2 regions of the Kitasatospora sp. NPDC058170 genome follow, and region 2 is predicted to be linked to the other one. Evidence: predicted binding sites of a transcription regulator. Region 2 holds the regulator's gene; the other holds the start of a gene.
The links. The regulator HrcA, encoded in region 2, represses chaperone genes, less so after heat shock. The targets are predictions, from matches to a motif close to TTNGCACTCNGNNNNNCNGAGTGCNAA.
Positions count from the first base shown of each region.

Region 1: ACFVVX_RS06375 (FmdB family zinc ribbon protein) is a predicted target of HrcA. The motif match lies at 6,763-6,789, and genes of this name have one in related genera.

Region 1 covers NZ_JBHVUV010000004.1:51,306-59,977, forward strand. The annotation lists gene ACFVVX_RS06355 (5-formyltetrahydrofolate cyclo-ligase) at 1-183, shown strand, start outside; gene ACFVVX_RS06360 (penicillin acylase family protein) at 277-2,994, opposite strand; gene ACFVVX_RS06365 (potassium/proton antiporter) at 3,333-4,817, shown strand; gene ACFVVX_RS06370 (MFS transporter) at 5,196-6,620, shown strand; gene ACFVVX_RS06375 (FmdB family zinc ribbon protein) at 6,801-7,103, shown strand; gene mscL (large conductance mechanosensitive channel protein MscL) at 7,709-8,128, shown strand; gene ACFVVX_RS06385 (sigma-70 family RNA polymerase sigma factor) at 8,639-8,672, opposite strand, start outside.
Region 2 covers NZ_JBHVUV010000001.1:129,116-137,787, forward strand. The annotation lists gene hemW (radical SAM family heme chaperone HemW) at 1-1,177, shown strand, start outside; gene ACFVVX_RS00560 (Uma2 family endonuclease) at 1,218-1,775, shown strand; gene ACFVVX_RS00565 (DUF3097 domain-containing protein) at 1,783-2,616, opposite strand; gene ACFVVX_RS00570 (DUF2785 domain-containing protein) at 2,702-3,466, opposite strand; gene ACFVVX_RS00575 (hypothetical protein) at 3,568-4,152, opposite strand; gene htpX (zinc metalloprotease HtpX) at 4,266-5,186, opposite strand; gene hrcA (heat-inducible transcriptional repressor HrcA) at 5,448-6,482, shown strand; gene dnaJ (molecular chaperone DnaJ) at 6,558-7,697, shown strand; gene ACFVVX_RS00595 (16S rRNA (uracil(1498)-N(3))-methyltransferase) at 7,779-8,528, shown strand; gene ACFVVX_RS00600 (PDZ domain-containing protein) at 8,625-8,672, shown strand, end outside.

The DNA.
Region 1 (8,672 bases), on a different contig from region 2:
CGGCTGGGCCGGGGCGGCGGCTCGTACGACCGGGTGCTGGCCCGGCTCGGCCGGGCCGGGGCGCGGCCGCTGCTGGCCGTCCTGCTGTACGAGGACGAGCTGCTGGAGAGTGTGCCGGCCGAGCCGCACGACCTGCCGGTGGATGTCGCGCTCACCCCGTCCGGGCTGCACCGGCTGGGGTGACGCCGACCGCGGCAGGAACGGCGGCGACGGTAGGAACGGCGGCGGCCCCGCTCCCCGGTGCTCGGGGGGCGGGGCCGCGTCGGCGGACGGGGGTCAGCCGGTGGTCAGCACCAGCCGGTGCTTGGTCGCCTTCTCCACCGCGTCCGGGGAGTAGGCCCAGGTCAGCAGTTCGCCCTTGAGCCAGAGGTCGGTCTGGTCGTTGTAGTTGGGGTGGAAGGCGTGGCCGGAGGCGCCGCCGACGTTGACCCAGCGCGAGGCGTCGAGGTCGCTGAGGTCGACGACCATCCGCATCGAGGGGATCCAGTCCACCTCGTAGCCGGCGGCCGCGTTCCAGCCCGCCGCGTCGACCGCCGCCGAGCCGCCGGAGAGGCGGTACGGGCCGCGGTTGAGCAGCCGGTGGACGAGCCCGGAGGCGATCGAGGAGTCGTCGGTGCCGAGGGTCTGCTCGCGCAGCGTCAGCTTGTGCAGCCGGCCCCAGCTCCAGGTGGAGACGTCCTTGCTGAGCTTCGCGGTGAGCTCCTGGCGGGCGTTCTTCATCGCCTCCGCGAGCAGGTTGTCGAGGCCCTTCTGCTCGTGGTGCTGCGAGTCGATGTACGTCCACCAGCTGCTGTCGGGCTTGTCCAGCTGGCCGCGCACCACCTCGGTCCAGCGGTCGCCGCCGTCCGGCTGGGCCTTGCCCGGGTCGCGGGTGCCGCACTCGGTGACGATCGAGGCGGTGCGCCCGCTGTCGGGTTTGGTCGGGTCCGCCTGCTGGCGCACCAGCAGGCAGTTGTCCTTGGCCCGCAGGTCGGCCGGGAACTTCTGGCCGAAGGAGAGGCTGAGCAGCTGGCTCCAGACGCCGTTGTAGTAGGCGGCGGCGGCCGAGTCGGCGTCCTGGTGGTAGTTCCAGTCCTTCAGCAGGTTCTGCGCCTCGCGCACGTACGGGTCGTCGATCTGGACCTTGAGCAGCAGCGGGACCAGGGTCCGGGCGAGGACGCTGGTGTTGTCGAGCTGCATGTCCTTCATGTCGTCCGGCGAGATCTTGCCGTTGTTCTTGAGCTTGAGGTCGATCTGCTCGGTGATCTCCTTGGCCCGGGTGCCGTACTCCCAGTCCTTGGTCAGCGAGTACTTGTACGACGGGTCGACCACGGCCTGGTTGGCGGTGACGATGTACCCGGCGGAGGGGTTCTGGCTGTAGGGCAGGGCGGAGAAGGGGATCGAGCCCTTCCACTGGTACGCCGAGTCCCAGCCGGGCGCCGGGTAGGTGCCGTCGCCCTTGCCGCGGATCGGGATGTTGCCGGGGGCCTGGTAGCCGATGTTCTTCGCGTCGGCGTAGATCAGGTTCTGGGCGGGGACGGCGAAGTCCTTGGCGGCACCGCGGAACTCGTCCCAGTTCCTGGCGCGGTCCAGCGCGAAGACGGCGTCCATCGTCTTGCCGGGGCTGAGCGCCGTCCACTGCAGGGCGACGCCGTAGCCGCCGGTGCCGCGGTCCGGGGCGGCGTTGCCGTTCGGCGCGTACTTGCCGACGTTCTGCTGCTCGGTGCTCGGGTCGGAGATCAGCGGGGCGCCGGTCTGGGTGGTGCGGACGGTGATGGTGCGGTCCGCACCGCCGGCCACCTTGATGGTCTCCTTGCGCAGCTCGAACTTCGTCTCCTTGCCGTCCACCAGGTAGGTGTCCGGGCCGGTGACCTTCTCCAGGAAGAGGTCGGTGACGTCGGCGCCGAGGTTGGTGAAGCCCCAGGCGACGTCCTTGTTGTGGCCGATCACCACGCCCGGCAGGCCGGCGAAGGTGAAGCCCGAGACGTCGTACTGGCAGGCGGGCGAGGCGGTGCGGCAGTGCAGGCCCATCTGGTACCAGACCGAGGGCAGGCCGGGGCCGAGGTGCGGGTCGTTGGCCAGCAGCGGCTTGCCGGTGGTGGTGTTGGAGCCGGCGATCACCCAGGAGTTGGAGCCGATGCCCTGCCCCTGGCGGCCGAGCAGCTGCGGCATCCCGTCGATCCGGTCGGTGACGTCCTTGAGCAGCGCCTTGGTCGCGGCCGCGCCCTGGGCGGTGGCGGTGCCGGCGTTGGCCGGGCCGGAGCCGTCGGCGGGCCGGTAGGCGTCGCCGACCACGGTGCCGGTCTTCACGATCGTGCCGTTGCGCGCGTACGGGTACTCCGGGTACAGCTCGGCGATCTTCTCCGGGCTGAAGTCCTGGGCGAGCAGCGAGCGGTCGATCTCCTCCTGGAGGTTCCCGGAGAGGTTCCAGGCCATCGCCTTCAGCCAGGACACCGAGTCGACCGGGCTCCACTGCTCCGGCTTGTAGTCGCCGTTGACGACGCCGAGCAGGGTGTACTCCAGCGAGGCGCTCTCGCCGCCGGGGTGCTCGGCGAGCCAGGCGTTGACGCCGTCGGCGTAGGCCTGCAGGTACTTCTTGGTCTCGGGCGAGAGCTGAAGGTCGTACTCCTTCTGCGCCACCTGGCGCCAGCCCATGGTGCGGATGAAGGAGTCGGTGTCGACCTGGCCGTCGCCGAACATCTCGGAGAGCCGGCCCGCGGTGATGTGCCGCCGGACGTCCATCTCCCAGAACCGGTCCTGGGCCTGGACGTAGCCCTGGGCGCGGAAGAGGTCCTCGCTGGTGTCGGCGTAGAGCTGCGGGATGCCGTTGGCGTCGCGCTTCACGTCGACCGGCGCGCTCAGGCCCGCGACCTTGACGCTGCCGTCGACCTCCGGGAAGGACGCGCGGACCGCGGCCACCCCCCGGTAGCCGCCGTAGCCGGCGCCGGCCACCAGCAGCACGACCAGCACGATCACGATCAGACGGGCGCGCCGGAACTTCTTCGAGCGGGGCATCTGGGTCCTTGCGGTCCTCGACTGGGGGGCGGGCGGGCGTGTCCAGGGCACTCGGCCATGACAGGGCACCACATTAGGCCGACTCGGCTGGCGGGCGTGCACGGGGGACGCCCACGGTGGGATCGGACGAGGTCAACGAAGAGGCCCCGGGGGCCGGTGGGAGGCCCTGAGACGGAGCGAACCTAAAGATATGGCAAAATGTTAGACTGAGTAACGATCCGCTAGGGGAGCAACCGGCGATCCGTCATCGTCCGGCGCCCCCTGCCGTCGGCTCACCCCTTCGGCCCCACCGCCGTCGGACACCCCGCCCGCCCCCAGCCTGCTCGAGGTGCCCCTGCGTGAATGTCGACCACCTGAACCAGCTGCTCCTTGAGTTCTCCGTGATCCTGCTGGTCGCGGTGGTCGCCGTGCGCATCTCGACCCGGTCGGGGCTGCCCAGCCTGCTGATCTATCTCGGCATCGGTGTCGCGCTCGGTCAGAACGGCCTCGGCGTCTCCTTCAACAACGCCGCGCTGACCCAGGTGATCGGCTACGCGGCCCTGGTGGTGATCCTGGCCGAGGGCGGCCTCAAGACCAGCTGGCGCGAGGTCAGACCGGTGATGCCGGCGGCCACCGTGCTCGCCACCGTCGGCGTCGGGATCAGCGTCTTCGTCACCGCCGCCGGCGCGCACTGGCTGGTCGGCCTGGACTGGCGGACCTCCATGCTGCTCGGCGCGATCGTCTCCTCGACCGATGCCGCCGCCGTCTTCTCCGTCCTGCGGATGGTGCCGCTGCCGCACCGGCTCACCGGTCTGCTGGAGGCCGAGTCCGGCTTCAACGACGCGCCCGTGGTCATCCTGGTGGTCGCCTTCGCCACCGCCGGCGAGCTGGACTCCTGGTACGTCCTGGTCGGCACGATCATCGCCGAGCTGGCGATCGGCGCGGCGGTCGGCTTCGCGGTCGGCAAGATCGGCGCCTACGGCATCAAGCACGTCGCCCTGCCCTCCTCGGGCCTCTACCCCATCGCCGTCATGGCGCTGACCGTGCTCGCCTACGCGGGCGGCGCGCTGCTGCACGGTTCGGGCTTCCTCGCCGTCTACATCAGCGCGGTCATCCTGGGGAACGCCAAGCTGCCGCACGGCCCCGCCGTGCGCGGCTTCGCCGACGGACTGGCCTGGATCGGGCAGATCGGCATGTTCGTGCTGCTCGGCCTGCTCTGCACCCCCGAGTCGATGGGCTCGGCCGTGGTGCCCGCGCTGGTGATCGGCGCGGTGCTGGTCTTCCTGGCCCGGCCGCTGTCGGTGGTGCTCACCCTGACGCCGTTCAAGCTGCCCGGCCGCGAGCAGGCACTTCTGAGCTGGGCCGGACTGCGCGGGGCGGTGCCCATCGTGCTGGCCACCATCCCCATGGTGGCCGGCGCACCGAACGCCCAGAAGGTGTTCAACATCGTCTTCATCCTGGTCGTGGTCTTCACGCTGCTCCAGGGCCCGACCCTGCCCTGGGTGGCGAAGCGGCTGCGGATCTCCGAGGGCTCGATGGGCCAGGACCTCGGCATCGAGTCCGCGCCGCTGGAGAAGCTGCACGGGCACCTGCTGTCGGTGGCGCTCTCCCCGACCTCCCGGATGTCCGGCGTGGAGATCGGCGAGCTGCGGCTGCCGGCCGGCGCCGCGGTGACCCTGGTGGTGCGGGAGGGCAGCAGCTTCGTCCCCGACAAGGCCACCGTGCTGCGCGGCGGCGACGAGCTGCTGGTGGTCACCACCGACGAGGTGAGCGAGGCGGCGGAGCGGCGGCTGCGGGCCGTGGACAAGGGCGGCAAGCTGGCCGGCTGGCTGCACGGGCGGTAGTACTGCCCGGGTTCGCCGCCGGGAGTCTGGTCCGGGCTCGCGTCGGGGCTCGCCTCGGGCTCGCGTCCGGCTTCGCACTGGCTTCCTGCGGCCGTCGCGCGGTGTTCACCTTTCATTGGCAGGACATTTTTGACTGAGCCCTGTATTGTGGAGGTGTGCGCGACATCTACGCGCGTATAAGTATGATGGTTGATACACACCCAGCATCTGCCTGAAGCAGAGTTGGCGCGACCGCTCGGCGGCCGCGGCCCGGACCTCGGCAACCACGCCGATCCGGCCCGGTAACTACCCCGGTCGACGCGCGAGAGGACGACTCTCGGCGCCGTCGGGGCCACACCATGCCCCTTCCGCGCTACCAGGCAGCAGGAAGGACCGACCGTGACGGCCCGCCGAACGGTCGACAACAACGGCGTCCCGAAGGACGCCGGCGCCGACGCGCCCACCCGCATCGGGTACGGCACGCTGCTGCGCACACCCGGTGCCCGGACGTTCCTGGTGCCCGCCTTCGCGGCGCGCCTGCCGTACGCCATGCTCAGCCTGGGCATCGTCCTGCTGGTCCTCGACACCCACGGCTCGTACGGCACCGCCGGCACCGTCGCGGCGGTCTCGGCCGTCGCCCAGGCCCTCGTCGGCCCGCAGACCGGCCGGCTGGCCGACCGGTACGGCCAGGCCGCCGTGCTGGTGCCCAGCGTCCTGGTGCACGCCGTCTCGGTCGGCGCGCTGATCGCGCTGGCACTGGGCCACGCCCCGGTCTGGGCGCTGCTGCTGGCCGCCGCTCCGGCCGGCGCCAGCGTGCCGCAGGTGGGCGCGATGGTCCGCGCCCGCTGGGTGGCCAAGCTCTCCTCGGAGGGCGCCTCCACTCCTGTGCTGAACACCGCGTTCGCCTTCGAGTCGGTGACCGACGAGTTCACCTTCGTGATCGGCCCGGTGCTGGCCGGTGCGATCGCCACCTCGCTCAACCCGTCGACCGGCCTGATCGCCGAGGCCGTGCTGACCGTCGTCGGCGGCCTCGCCTTCGCCGCCCAGCGGCGCACCGCCCCGGCCCGGCACCCGCACCAGCCCGGTGTCCGCCGCGCCTCCGCGCTCGCCTCCCCGGGCGTGCGGCTGCTGGCCGGCGCGTTCCTGGGCGTCGGCACCGTCTTCGGTGCCATGCAGGTCTCGGTGACCGCTTTCACCGAGTCCGTCGGCCAGCCCGGGGCCAACGGCGCCGTGTACGGGATCTTCGCCGGCGGTTCGATGCTGGCCGGCGTGCTGTACGGCATGGTCGCCTGGCGGCACGCCGCACGGCACCGGCTGCTGGCCAGCTACGCGCTGCTGGTGCTGGGCTGCTCCACGCTCTGGGCGATGCCCAACCTGGTCGCGCTGTCGATCGCCGCGCTGGTCTGCGGCCTGGCCATCGCGCCGACCCTGATCACCGGGTACACCCTGGTCGAGACGCTGGTCGCGGACGGTGCCAAGACCGAGGCCTTCACCTGGCTGACCGGCGCCATCGGCCTCGGCCTGGCGACCGGGTCCACGGTGGCCGGGCAGCTGATCGACGGGCACGGCCCGTCGGCCGGGTTCCTGGTGCCGGTGGCCGGCGCCGGTCTGGGCCTGATCGCGCTGGTCGCGCTGCGGCGGTTCCTGATCGCGCCGAGCGCGCCGAGCCGGTCGGTTGCGTCCGGCGCGGCCGACTCGTCCGGTACCTCCGGCACGTCCGGTAAGGCGAGCCCGTCCGGCGCCGCGACCACGGCCGGCCCGGCGATCGCGAGCGGCTCGGAGCGGGGCGCGGCGCCCCAGCTCGTGGGTGCCGCCAAGGCCTGACGGAGGCGGTGCGGGCGCCGCTCCGGGGGTGGGGCGGCGCCGGTTCCGGATGGACCGGGCGCCGGTTCGCAGCCGTCGCACGGTTCATCTCACACCGGAGTCGCTGGACTGATCCAGCGGAATGCCGCATCATTGACCATCGTTAGCACTCATCAGGCGAGAGTGCCAGGAGGAAGACAAGTGCCCACGTACCAGTACCAGTGCACCGAGTGCGGCAGCGGCCTGGAGGCGGTGCAGAAGTTCACCGACGAGGCGCTCACCACGTGCCCCGAATGCCAGGGACGGCTCCGCAAGGTCTTCTCGGCCGTGGGTGTGGTCTTCAAGGGCTCGGGCTTCTACCGGACCGACAGCCGTTCGTCCTCCAGCAGCTCGGTGGGTTCGAACTCGTCCTCGGGTTCGTCGGCCTCCCCGGCCGCGTCCTCGTCCTCGGGCGGCTCGACGCCCGCCGCCAGCCCCGCCCCCGCGGCGAAGCCGGCCGGCTGAGCGACGCCGAAGACAGCACCAGAAGCATTCGAAAAGGCCCGGTGGCCCCGCTTTCCAGCGGCCCACCGGGCCTTTTCGTCTGCCCGGGCCCGTCGGACTAACCCGGACGGGTGTACGAAGTTATCCACACCCCCGGGTTTTCCACAGGCTGCGGGAAAGGGCTTCCGCGGGCCTTGCGGCGGGCGCAGAGTGTGCGTCACAGCGACCGGCCGCTTCGGGGCCGGCCTCCCGCGACCAGAGGTGGTGTCCCGCATGACCGCGACCTTCCCCCTTCCCCGCACACTCCCCCTCGCCCAGCGGCCGGCGCCGGCCCGGCGGTATGCCGTACCGCTCCCGCCACTCGCGGTGCCGCCGGGCCGGGAGGTGCCGTCGTTCGCGCCGATCAGGCGTGGCGGCACCGGCCGGTACCGGCTGGCACAGGCCCTACGGCAGCGGCCCGGGGTGCTGGCCGTGAGCCTGCTCGTCGCGGTGGCAGCGCTCACCGCCGGGGCGCCGCGAGCGGGGCTGCCGCCGCCGGGGGCCACCCCGGTCCACCAAACGGGTTGTCAACCGGGAGAGACCGAAGATCACCCGTGACCTGGAGACGACTTCGTCGTTCACGCGGCATGAAAGGCTTCAAAGAATTCCTGCTGCGTGGAAATGTCGTCGACCTGGCCGTCGCCGTCGTCATCGGTGCGGCTTTCACCAACATCGTCAACGCCTTCGTCAAGGGCGTGATCAATCCGATCGTCGGCCTTTTCGGAGCCAAGGATCTGGCGTCCTACAGTTCCTGCCTCAAGGGCCCCTGCGAGATGGGCGCGGCCGGCGAGGTCACCTCCGGCGTCTACATCCTCTGGGGCTCCGTGCTCAGCGCGGCCCTGCAGTTCCTGATCACCGCGGCCGTCGTCTACTTCTGTCTGATCCTGCCCATGACCAGGTTCACCGCCAAGCGCAAGACCCTCGACGAGGAGATGGCCGAGGCGGAGGCCAAGGAGGTCGCCCTGCTCACCGAGATCCGCGACGCGCTGGTCACCAGCCAGCGCTGAGCACCGCCCCGGCCGCGCTCCCGGTTCCGGCCCGGTTCCGGGTTCCGTTCTGTTCCGGCTCCGGTCGGTCTCAGCCCCCGTGGTGCGGCGGGCGCTGGCTCAGGTACCAGTCCAGCCCTCGTCCACTGCTCTGCCCCGCTCCGGGACGGTCCCCCCAACCGGAGTCGGTGTCGTCCCGGGACTGCTGGTCCAACGGATCCCGGAACACCAGCCGGGCCTTCGCCGCCGGATTGTCCCCGGTGCCTCCGGCGGCCCCGGCACCCCCGGTGCCGTTCGTGGCGCCTTCCGCTCCCTCGGCGCTCTCCGCGCCCTCCGTGCCCCGTACGGGGTTCTGCTCGCCCACCGGTCCGCCTCCGTCGTCCTCTGCCGTTCCGATCCCCTGCATCCGTCCCTACAGCCTAGAAGCCCCCCGGCCGACCGCCGCCGACGCGCAGCGGGCCCGGGTGCGGAGCGCTCCGCACCCGGGCCCGCCGGTCGGCCGACTCTCGCCAGTCGGCCGTCGCGAGGCCGTCAGGCGGCCTCGAAGCCCGCATGGTCGGCGATC
Region 2 (8,672 bases):
CGCGCACGCCCTCACCGGGCTGGGCTCGCGGCCGTTCGGTTTCTACCTGCACGTCCCGTACTGCGCGAGCCGCTGCGGATACTGCGACTTCAACACCTACACCGCCACCGAGCTGCGCTCCTCGGGCGCCGTCGCCTCGCAGGAGACGTACGCGGACAACGTGGTCGCCGAGATCCGCCTGGCCCGGCGGGTCCTGGGCGGCGCCGACCTGCCCGTGCAGACCGTCTTCCTCGGCGGCGGCACCCCCACCCTGCTGCCCGCCCGGGACCTGGTGAAGATGCTCGCCGCGATCCGCGAGGAGTTCGGGATCGCCCCCGGCGCCGAGGTGACCACCGAGGCCAACCCGGAGTCGGTCGGCCCGGAGTACCTCGCCGAACTGCGCGAGGGCGGCTACAACCGGATCTCCTTCGGCATGCAGAGCGCCCGGCCGCACGTGCTGCAGCTGCTCGACCGCCACCACACCCCCGGCCGCCCCGAGGCCTGTGTCGCCGAGGCCCGCGCGGCCGGCTTCGAGCACGTCAACCTGGACCTCATCTACGGCACCCCCGGCGAGTCCGACGACGACTGGCGGGCCTCCCTGGACGCCGCGATCGGCGCCGGCCCCGACCACGTCTCGGCGTACTCGCTGATCGTCGAGGAGGGCACCAGGCTGGCCGCCCGGGTCAAGCGCGGCGAGCTGCCGATGATCGACGACGACGTGCACGCCGACCGCTACCTGATCGCCGAGCAGGCGCTCGCCGCCGCCGGCTACTCCTGGTACGAGGTCTCCAACTGGGCCACCACGCCCGAGGGCCGCTGCCGCCACAACGAGCTCTACTGGACCGGCGCCGACTGGTGGGGTGCCGGGCCCGGCGCCCACAGCCACGTCGGCGGCGTCCGCTGGTGGAACGCCAAGCACCCCGCCGCCTACGCCCGGGCCCTCGCCGAGCAGCGCACCCCCGCGCAGGCCCGCGAGGTGCTCGCCGAGGAGGACCGCCGGGTCGAGCGCATCCTGCTGGAGCTGCGCCTCGCCGAGGGCATCCCGCTCACCCTCCTGACCGGGACCGGCCTCAAGGCCGCCGACCGGGCCCGCACCGACGGCCTGCTCGCCGCGGAGCCCTACGAGCAGGGCCGCGCCGTCCTGACCCTGCAGGGCCGCCTGCTGGCCGACGCGGTCGTGCGTGACCTGGTGGACTGAGATTCGTTGACGTGGTGCCAGCCGTCGGAGGGAGCGCGCAATGACCGCCATCGATGACCGGGTGATAGGGATCTTCGAGAACCTGGAGGTTCCGGAAGGCTTCAAGGCCGAGCTCATCAGGGGGGAAATCGTGATGACGGCCGGGCCGGACATGGTCCACAACCTCATCGTCCTGGCGATTCAGCACCAGGTTCCGTACGGTCGGTGGCGTGCGCTCACCACGCAGGACCTGACGGTCCCCGGCCAGGCCAGCGAACCGCAGCCCGACCTGGTCGTCTTCGAGCGCGGGGTGGTCGAGGAGCACGGGCGTCTGCTGCCCTCGCCCGCCGTCACCCTCGTGGTCGAGGTGGTGTCGAGGACCAGCGTCGACCGCGACTACCGGACCAAGCGGGAGATGTACGCCGAGGGGATGATCCCGGCTTATCTGATCGTCGATCCGATCAAGGGTGTGTGCGTGCTGTTGACCGAGTTGAGCCGGCCTTCCGGGACCGGTCCTCAGGGTTACATGTCCGAACGGACCAGCAAGTTCGGAGAGCCCGTTCCCGTCGACGTGCTCGGCATCGTCCTGGACACCACGGACTTCCGGACGTACGCCTGAGCGGAGCTCAGTCCTCCGACGTCACGAAGTCGATCAGTTCCTCGACCCGGCCCAGCAGGGCCGGGTCGAGGTCCTTGTAGGAGTCCACCGAGGCGAGGATGCGCTTCCAGGCGGCGGGGGTGTCCTCGGGCCAGCCGAGGCGGCGGCAGGTGCCGAGCTTGAAGTCCTCGCCGCGGGGCACGGCGGGCCAGCCGGGGATGCCGACGGAGGAGGGCTTCACGGCCTGCCAGACGTCGATGTAGGGGTGGCCGACGACCAGCACGGCCTCGCCGGTGACCCGGGCGGCGATGCGGTGCTCCTTGGTGCCGGGGAGCAGGTGGTCGACCAGGACGCCGAGGCGCCGACCGGGGCCGGGGCCGAACTCGGCGACGATCGCGGGCAGGTCGTCGACGCCCTCCAGGTACTCCACCACCACGCCCTCGATCCGCAGGTCGTCGCCCCAGACCCGCTCGACCAGCTCGGCGTCGTGCCGGCCCTCGACGTAGATCCGGGACTCGCGTGCGACGCGGGCCCGGGCACCGGGGACGGCGACCGAGCCGGAGGCGGTCCGGCCAGGCACGCGGGAGGGCGCCGGCGCGGCCGCGGCGGGCCGGACCAGGGTGACCACCCGGCCCTCCAGCAGGAAACCGCGCGGTACCAGCGGGAACACCCGGTGCTTGCCGAAGCGGTCCTCCAGGGTGACGGTGAACCCCTCCGCCGTCTTCTCGCAGCGCACCACCGCGCCGCAGAAGCCGCTCGCCGCCTCCTCGACCACCAGGTCCCGCTCGGCGGGCACCTCCGGGGCGGGCTGCTGCCGCTTCCACGGCGGGGTCAGGTCGGGTCCGTACGAGCGGCTGCGCATTCCACGGAGTCTAGGGTCTGACCGGCCGGCGGGGCCCGGCGCACGCCGGTCCCGTCAGCCCGTCAGCCCGTCAACCCCGGGGCCCTCAGCCCGCGTACGGGGCGTTGACCGCCAGCACCTCGGCGAGGTGCCGCTTGAGCGCCCCGGCGTGGCGCAGTGTCAGCGGCTCGGCGCCGCGGGCCGGTCGCACCCCGCGGTCGGCGAGCAGGTACAGCACCCGCAGGGTCCGCAGGGTGTTGGAGACGGGCGCGGGGACGGTCCCCGGCCGGCGCGGCTCCCGGGCGGCGATCGGCTCCAGCCAGGCCACGGACTGCCGCTCCGTCAGCTCGGCCCGGGTCAGGACCAGCGCCAGGGCCTGGCCCAGCCGGTCGTCCTCCAGGGCGTCCCAGACGTGGTCGGTCGGCGCCGTCAGCCGGGCCGCGGCCACGTCCAGCAGCGGCGCCGGGTCCACCAGCGGGCTGCGGCCGAAGGCGGCCAGCAGGTCGGCGCCGTGCGCGACGGCGTGCAGCCAGCCGAGTGACCCGTCCCAGCCGCGCAGATCGGTCTCGGCGGGGTACCAGCGGGCGAAGGCCTCCAGCCAGGACGGCTGGTGGGCGCCGGCGTCGACGATCTCGGCGAGGACCAGCGCGGCGAAGGTCCGGGCCTGGATCTCCGGGTCGGCGAACCGCTCGGCCATCCGGTCGCCGAGCGAGCCCAGCTGGTCGGGCGCCAGCAGTGGAACCCACCGGCAGAACTGTTCGTAGGCCAGCCCGTCGCGTATCCCCGGGTCGGGGGAGCGCAGCTCGGCGCTCACGAGGGCCAGCAGGTCGGGGGTGGGCTGCGCGGATTCGATCTCATCCCAATGGATCACGTTCGGGCACGCTAGAGCGGGCCGCCGCCCGGGGCCACCCGTTTTCACCGCCCCGGTGCCCCCGCGGCCCCGGCGGGACCCCACGGCCCCGGCGGGAGGGCTCACAGCCCCGGCGCACCCCAGACCGGGAACCAGCGACCGAGGTCCTTCTCCAGCCGCAGGTCGTTCCCCAGCATGGCGTTGACCTGGAGCTCCAGCGGGCTGTTGCGCCGCTCCCCGCCGCCCGGCATCGGCGCGAACGGGTAGAAGGTGCCGCGCTTGAACAGGTAGACCAGTGCCAGCGGCTGCCCCTCGGCGTTGCGGAAGGCGACCAGCGAACAGAGCAGCTGCGGCCCGAAGCCGTTCGCCTCCAGCTCGCTGTTGACCGCGTGCAGGTCGTTGACCAGCTCCGGCAGCTCCTGCGGGGTGTGCCGGGCGAGCAGCCAGGAGTAGCCGTACGCGTCCTTGGAGGCCTCCACCGGGACGCCGCCGCGCTCGGTGTCGGCGTCCAGCAGCGCCCGCACCTGCCGCTCCACCTCGCCGAAGGCCCCGCCCTCGACGGCCGCGAAGCAGACCGACCCGAGGCCGGTCGGCAGGAAGCCGGCGGCCGCCTCCAGGGTCAGTGCGGCCGAGGGGACGCCGAACAGCTGGTCGAGATCGGGTTTGACGGGCTTGGTGCGGCCGAACAGGGTGTCCAGGAATCCCACGGTGGTCCTCTCCGGTCGGGACGGTCGGGAGCAGGTCGGTCGGGAACAGATCGGTCGGAGCAGGTCGGTCAGGAGCGGGTCGGTCGGGAACACGTCGGCCGGGGGCGGCGGCGTCAGCGGCCCAGCTGGGCCGAGATGCCCGCCAGCTGCTCCAGCCGCTTCTCCAGCGAGGGGTGGGTGGAGAACAGCTGCGAGGCGGCCTCCCGGGCGCTCAGCGCCGGGGCGAAGTAGAAGGCGTTGTACGGCTGCGCCTGGCGCAGGTCCTTGGTGGGGATCGCGGCGATCTGGCCGGTCACCTTGGTCAGCGCCGAGGCCAGCGCGCTCGGCCGGCCGGTGAGCTGGGCGGCGGCCCGGTCGGCGGCCAGCTCCCGGTAGCGGGAGAGCAGCCGGGTCAACAGGAAGCTGATCGCGTAGACCACCACCGAGACCAGCGGGATGACCAGGGCGGCGATGGCCGCGTTGGAGTCGTTGCTGTTCCGGCCGCCGCCCATGAACCCGCCGTACATCGCGATCCGGGTCATCGCGCCGGCCAGCACGCCGAGGAAGCCGGCGATGGTCATCACCGCGACGTCCCGGTGGGCGACGTGCGACAGCTCGTGCGCCAGCACGCCCTCCAGCTCCTCCGGCTCCAGCCGCCGCAGCAGCCCGGTGGTGACGCAGACCACCGCGTTCTGCGGGTTGCGGCCGGTCGCGAAGGCGTTCGGCATGTCGTTGTCGGCGACGGCCACCCGGGGCTTGGGCATGTCGGCGAGCGCGCAGAGCCGGTCGATGGTGCCGTGCAGCTGCGGGTACTGCTCCGGAGTCACCCGGTGGGCGCCCATCGCCCGTTCGGTGATCTTGTCGCTGAACCAGAACTGGGCCACGAACAGGCCGCCCGAGAGCAGCACGATCAGTGGCCAGGCCCCGCGCAGCAGCACGATCAGCAGGCCGGTGAAACCGACGTACAACAGCCCGATCACGAACATCGTCCCGACCATCCGGCCGGTCAGACCGCGGTCCGGGGCGAAGCGGGTGTGCTGGCCCGAGCTCGACATCGCTGCTCCTCCGTTCGCCGTTCGCTATCGATGCTGCCACCCGGTCGGGCCCACGGCATCACCCGCGCGCCGGACAGTGCGGGCAGGATCACCCCCGACGGGCCGTTCCTGCCGTCGGACCCGGGCCTTACACTGGCAGGTACGGTTCTGGCACTCGTGTGTTCAGAGTGCCAAGGCCGGGGCCTCCCAGAGCGGCTCGCAGCATGCCAAAGCGGACACATGTCACAACGGACAACGTGCGAAGACGGAGGTGGGTGCCCCATGGCCGGTGAGGTCCGACAGCTCGACGAACGCAAGCTCGCCGTGCTGCGCGCCATCGTCCAGGACTACGTGGGCACCGAGGAGCCGGTCGGCTCCAAGGCCCTGGTGGAGCGGCACAGCCTCGGGGTGTCCCCGGCCACCGTCCGCAACGACATGGCCGCGCTGGAGGAGGACGGCTACATCCACCAGCCGCACACCAGCGCCGGGCGGATCCCCACGGACAAGGGGTACCGCCTGTTCGTCGACCGGTTGGCCGAGGTCAAGCCGATGAGCGCGCCCGAGCGGCGGGCGATCCGGCACTTCCTGGACGGCGCGGTCGACCTGGACGACGTGGTGGCCCGGACGGTCCGGCTGCTCGCGCAGCTCACCAGACAGGTCGCGGTCGTCCAGTACCCCTCGCTCTCGCGGTCCACCGTGCGGCACATCGAGCTGGTCGCACTCGCCCCGGCCAAGGTGATGCTGGTCCTGATCACCAACACCGGCCGGGTCGAGCAGCGGATGGTCGACTGCCCGGGCGCGGTCGGCGAGGTGGTCCTCGCGGACCTCCGCGCCAAGATCAACACCCGGGCCGTCGGACAGCGCCTGCCCGACGTGCCGGGGCTGCTGGAGGAACTCCCGGCGGCCTTCGAGGCGGCCGACAGGCCGGCCGTCACGACCGTCCTGGCGACGCTCTTCGAGGCGCTCGCCGAGCAGAACGAGGAGCGGATCATGCTGGCCGGCACGGCCAACCTGACCCGCTTCGGCCACGACTTCCCGCTCACCATCCAGCCGGTGCTGGAGGCCCTGGAGGAGCAGGTCATCCTGCTCCGCCTCCTGGGTGAGACCGCGGACGCGGGGGTGACGGTCCGGATCGGGCGGGAGAACGCCTACGAGGGGCTCAATTCCACCTCGGTCGTCTCCGTCGGTTACGGTTCGGGCGACGAGAGCGTGGCCAAACTGGGTGTGATCGGTCCGACCCGGATGGACTATCCGGGCACAATGGGGGCGGTGCGAGCGGTGGCACGGTACGTGGGTCAGATCCTGGCCGAGTCGTAGGAACGGCCACCGTCGGAAATCCGGCGGTGGTACCAGTCGCAAGCACTTCTACAGGCGGAACAAGCGGAGCATTTGGTGGCCACGGACTACTACGCGGTACTCGGCGTCCGACGGGATGCGGGGCAGGACGAGATCAAGAAGGCGTTCCGACGCCTGGCACGCGAACTGCACCCGGACGTCAACCCGGACCCGAAGACGCAGGAGCGGTTCAAGGAGATCAACGCCGCTTACGAGGTGCTCTCGGACCCGCAGAAGCGCCAGGTCTACGACCTCGGCGGCGACCCCCTGTCGCCCAACGGCGGCGGCGCGGGCGGCTTCGGCGCGGGCGCGGCGGGCTTCGGCTTCTCCGACATCATGGACGCCTTCTTCGGCGCGGCCTCCGGCCAGCGCGGGCCGCGCTCGCGGACCCGGCGCGGCCAGGACGCCATGATCCGGCTGGAGATCACCCTGGAGGAGGCCGCCTTCGGCACCACCAAGGAACTCCAGGTCGACACCGCCGTCACCTGCACCACCTGCAGCGGCGAGGGCGCCGCTCCCGGCACCTCCGCGCAGACCTGCGACATGTGCCGCGGCAAGGGCGAGGTCTCCCAGGTCACCCGGTCCTTCCTGGGCCAGGTCATGACCTCCCGCCCCTGCCCGCAGTGCCAGGGCTTCGGCACCGTCGTGCCGACCCCGTGCCCGGAGTGCGCCGGCGACGGCCGGGTCCGGGCCCGCCGCACCCTGACCGTCAAGATCCCGGCCGGCGTCGACAACGGCACCCGGATCCAGTTGGCCGGCGAGGGCGAGGTCGGCCCCGGCGGCGGCCCGGCCGGCGACCTCTACGTCGAGATCGCCGAGAGCACCCACCCGACCTTCCAGCGGCGCGGGGACGACCTGCACTGCACCGTCACCATCCCGATGACGGCGGCCTCGCTCGGCACCCAGGTGCCGCTGCAGACCCTGGACGGCCTGGAGGAGGTCGACATCCGGCCCGGCACCCAGTCCGGCCAGTCGATCCCGCTGCACGGCCGCGGCATCACCCACCTGCGCGGGGGCGGCCGGGGCGACCTGATAGTGCATGTCGAGGTGCAGACGCCCACCAAGCTCGACCCCGAGCAGGAGGACCTGCTGCGCCGCCTCGCGGTGCTGCGCGGCGAGGAGCGGCCCTCCGGCCAGTTCGCGCCGGGCCAGCAGGGGCTGTTCTCCCGCCTGAAGGACGCCTTCAACGGCCGCTGACAGCACCGGCGCCCGGCGACCCGCACGGGTCGCCGGGCGCCGTCGTTCCACCGCACCGACCTCGCACCCCCAGGGGACCTCATGACCGCGCCCGTGTTCGTCGTCGAGACCGCGCAGCTCGCCTCCGCCGCCCCGGGCGCGGTGGTCCGGCTGGACGGGCCGGAGGGGCGGCACGCCGCCGCCGTGAAGCGGCTGGAGCCCGGCGAGGCGGTGACCCTCGCCGACGGCCTGGGCCTCGGCGTGGACGGCACGGTGACGGCCGTGCACGGCAAGGACGCGATCGAGGTGACCGTGGCGGCGGTGCGCCGCGAGCCCGAGCCGGGCCCGCGGATCGTGGTCGTCCAGGCGCTGCCCAAGGGCGACCGGGGCGAGCTGGCGGTCGAGACCATGACCGAGGTCGGCGTGGACGTGGTGATCCCCTGGGCGGCCTCGCGCTGCATCACCCAGTGGAAGGGCGATCGCGGCGCCAAGGCGCTCGCCAAGTGGCGGGCCACCGCCCGGGAGGCCGGCAAGCAGGCCCGCCGGCTGCGCTTCCCCGAGGTCCGCGAGCCGGTGACCACCCGGCAGCTGGCCCCGGTACTGGCCGGCGCCGCGTTCGCCGCCGTGCTGCACGAGGACGGCGCCGAACCGCTGGCCACCGCCGGGCTGCCCGCCGCCGGGGACATCGTGCTGGTGGTCGGACCGGAGGGCGGGGTCTCCCCGGAGGAGCTGGCCGCCTTCGCCGAGTCCGGTGCCGGGCCGTACCGGCTCGGCCCTTCGGTGCTGCGCACCTCCACCGCGGGCGTGGCCGCCGGCGCCCTGCTGCTCGGCCGCACCGGCCGCTGGAGCTGACCGCGGGGCGCGCCGCCCGCGACGGGTGTCCTCCGTAGGGTTCGCAGTGCACGAAAACCGGGGCGCGTCGTGTGCGCACGTGCCTAGGCTGACCGCGTGAGCGAACCTCGGAGCACCTCAGCGGGCGCCTACCTGCGCCACCCT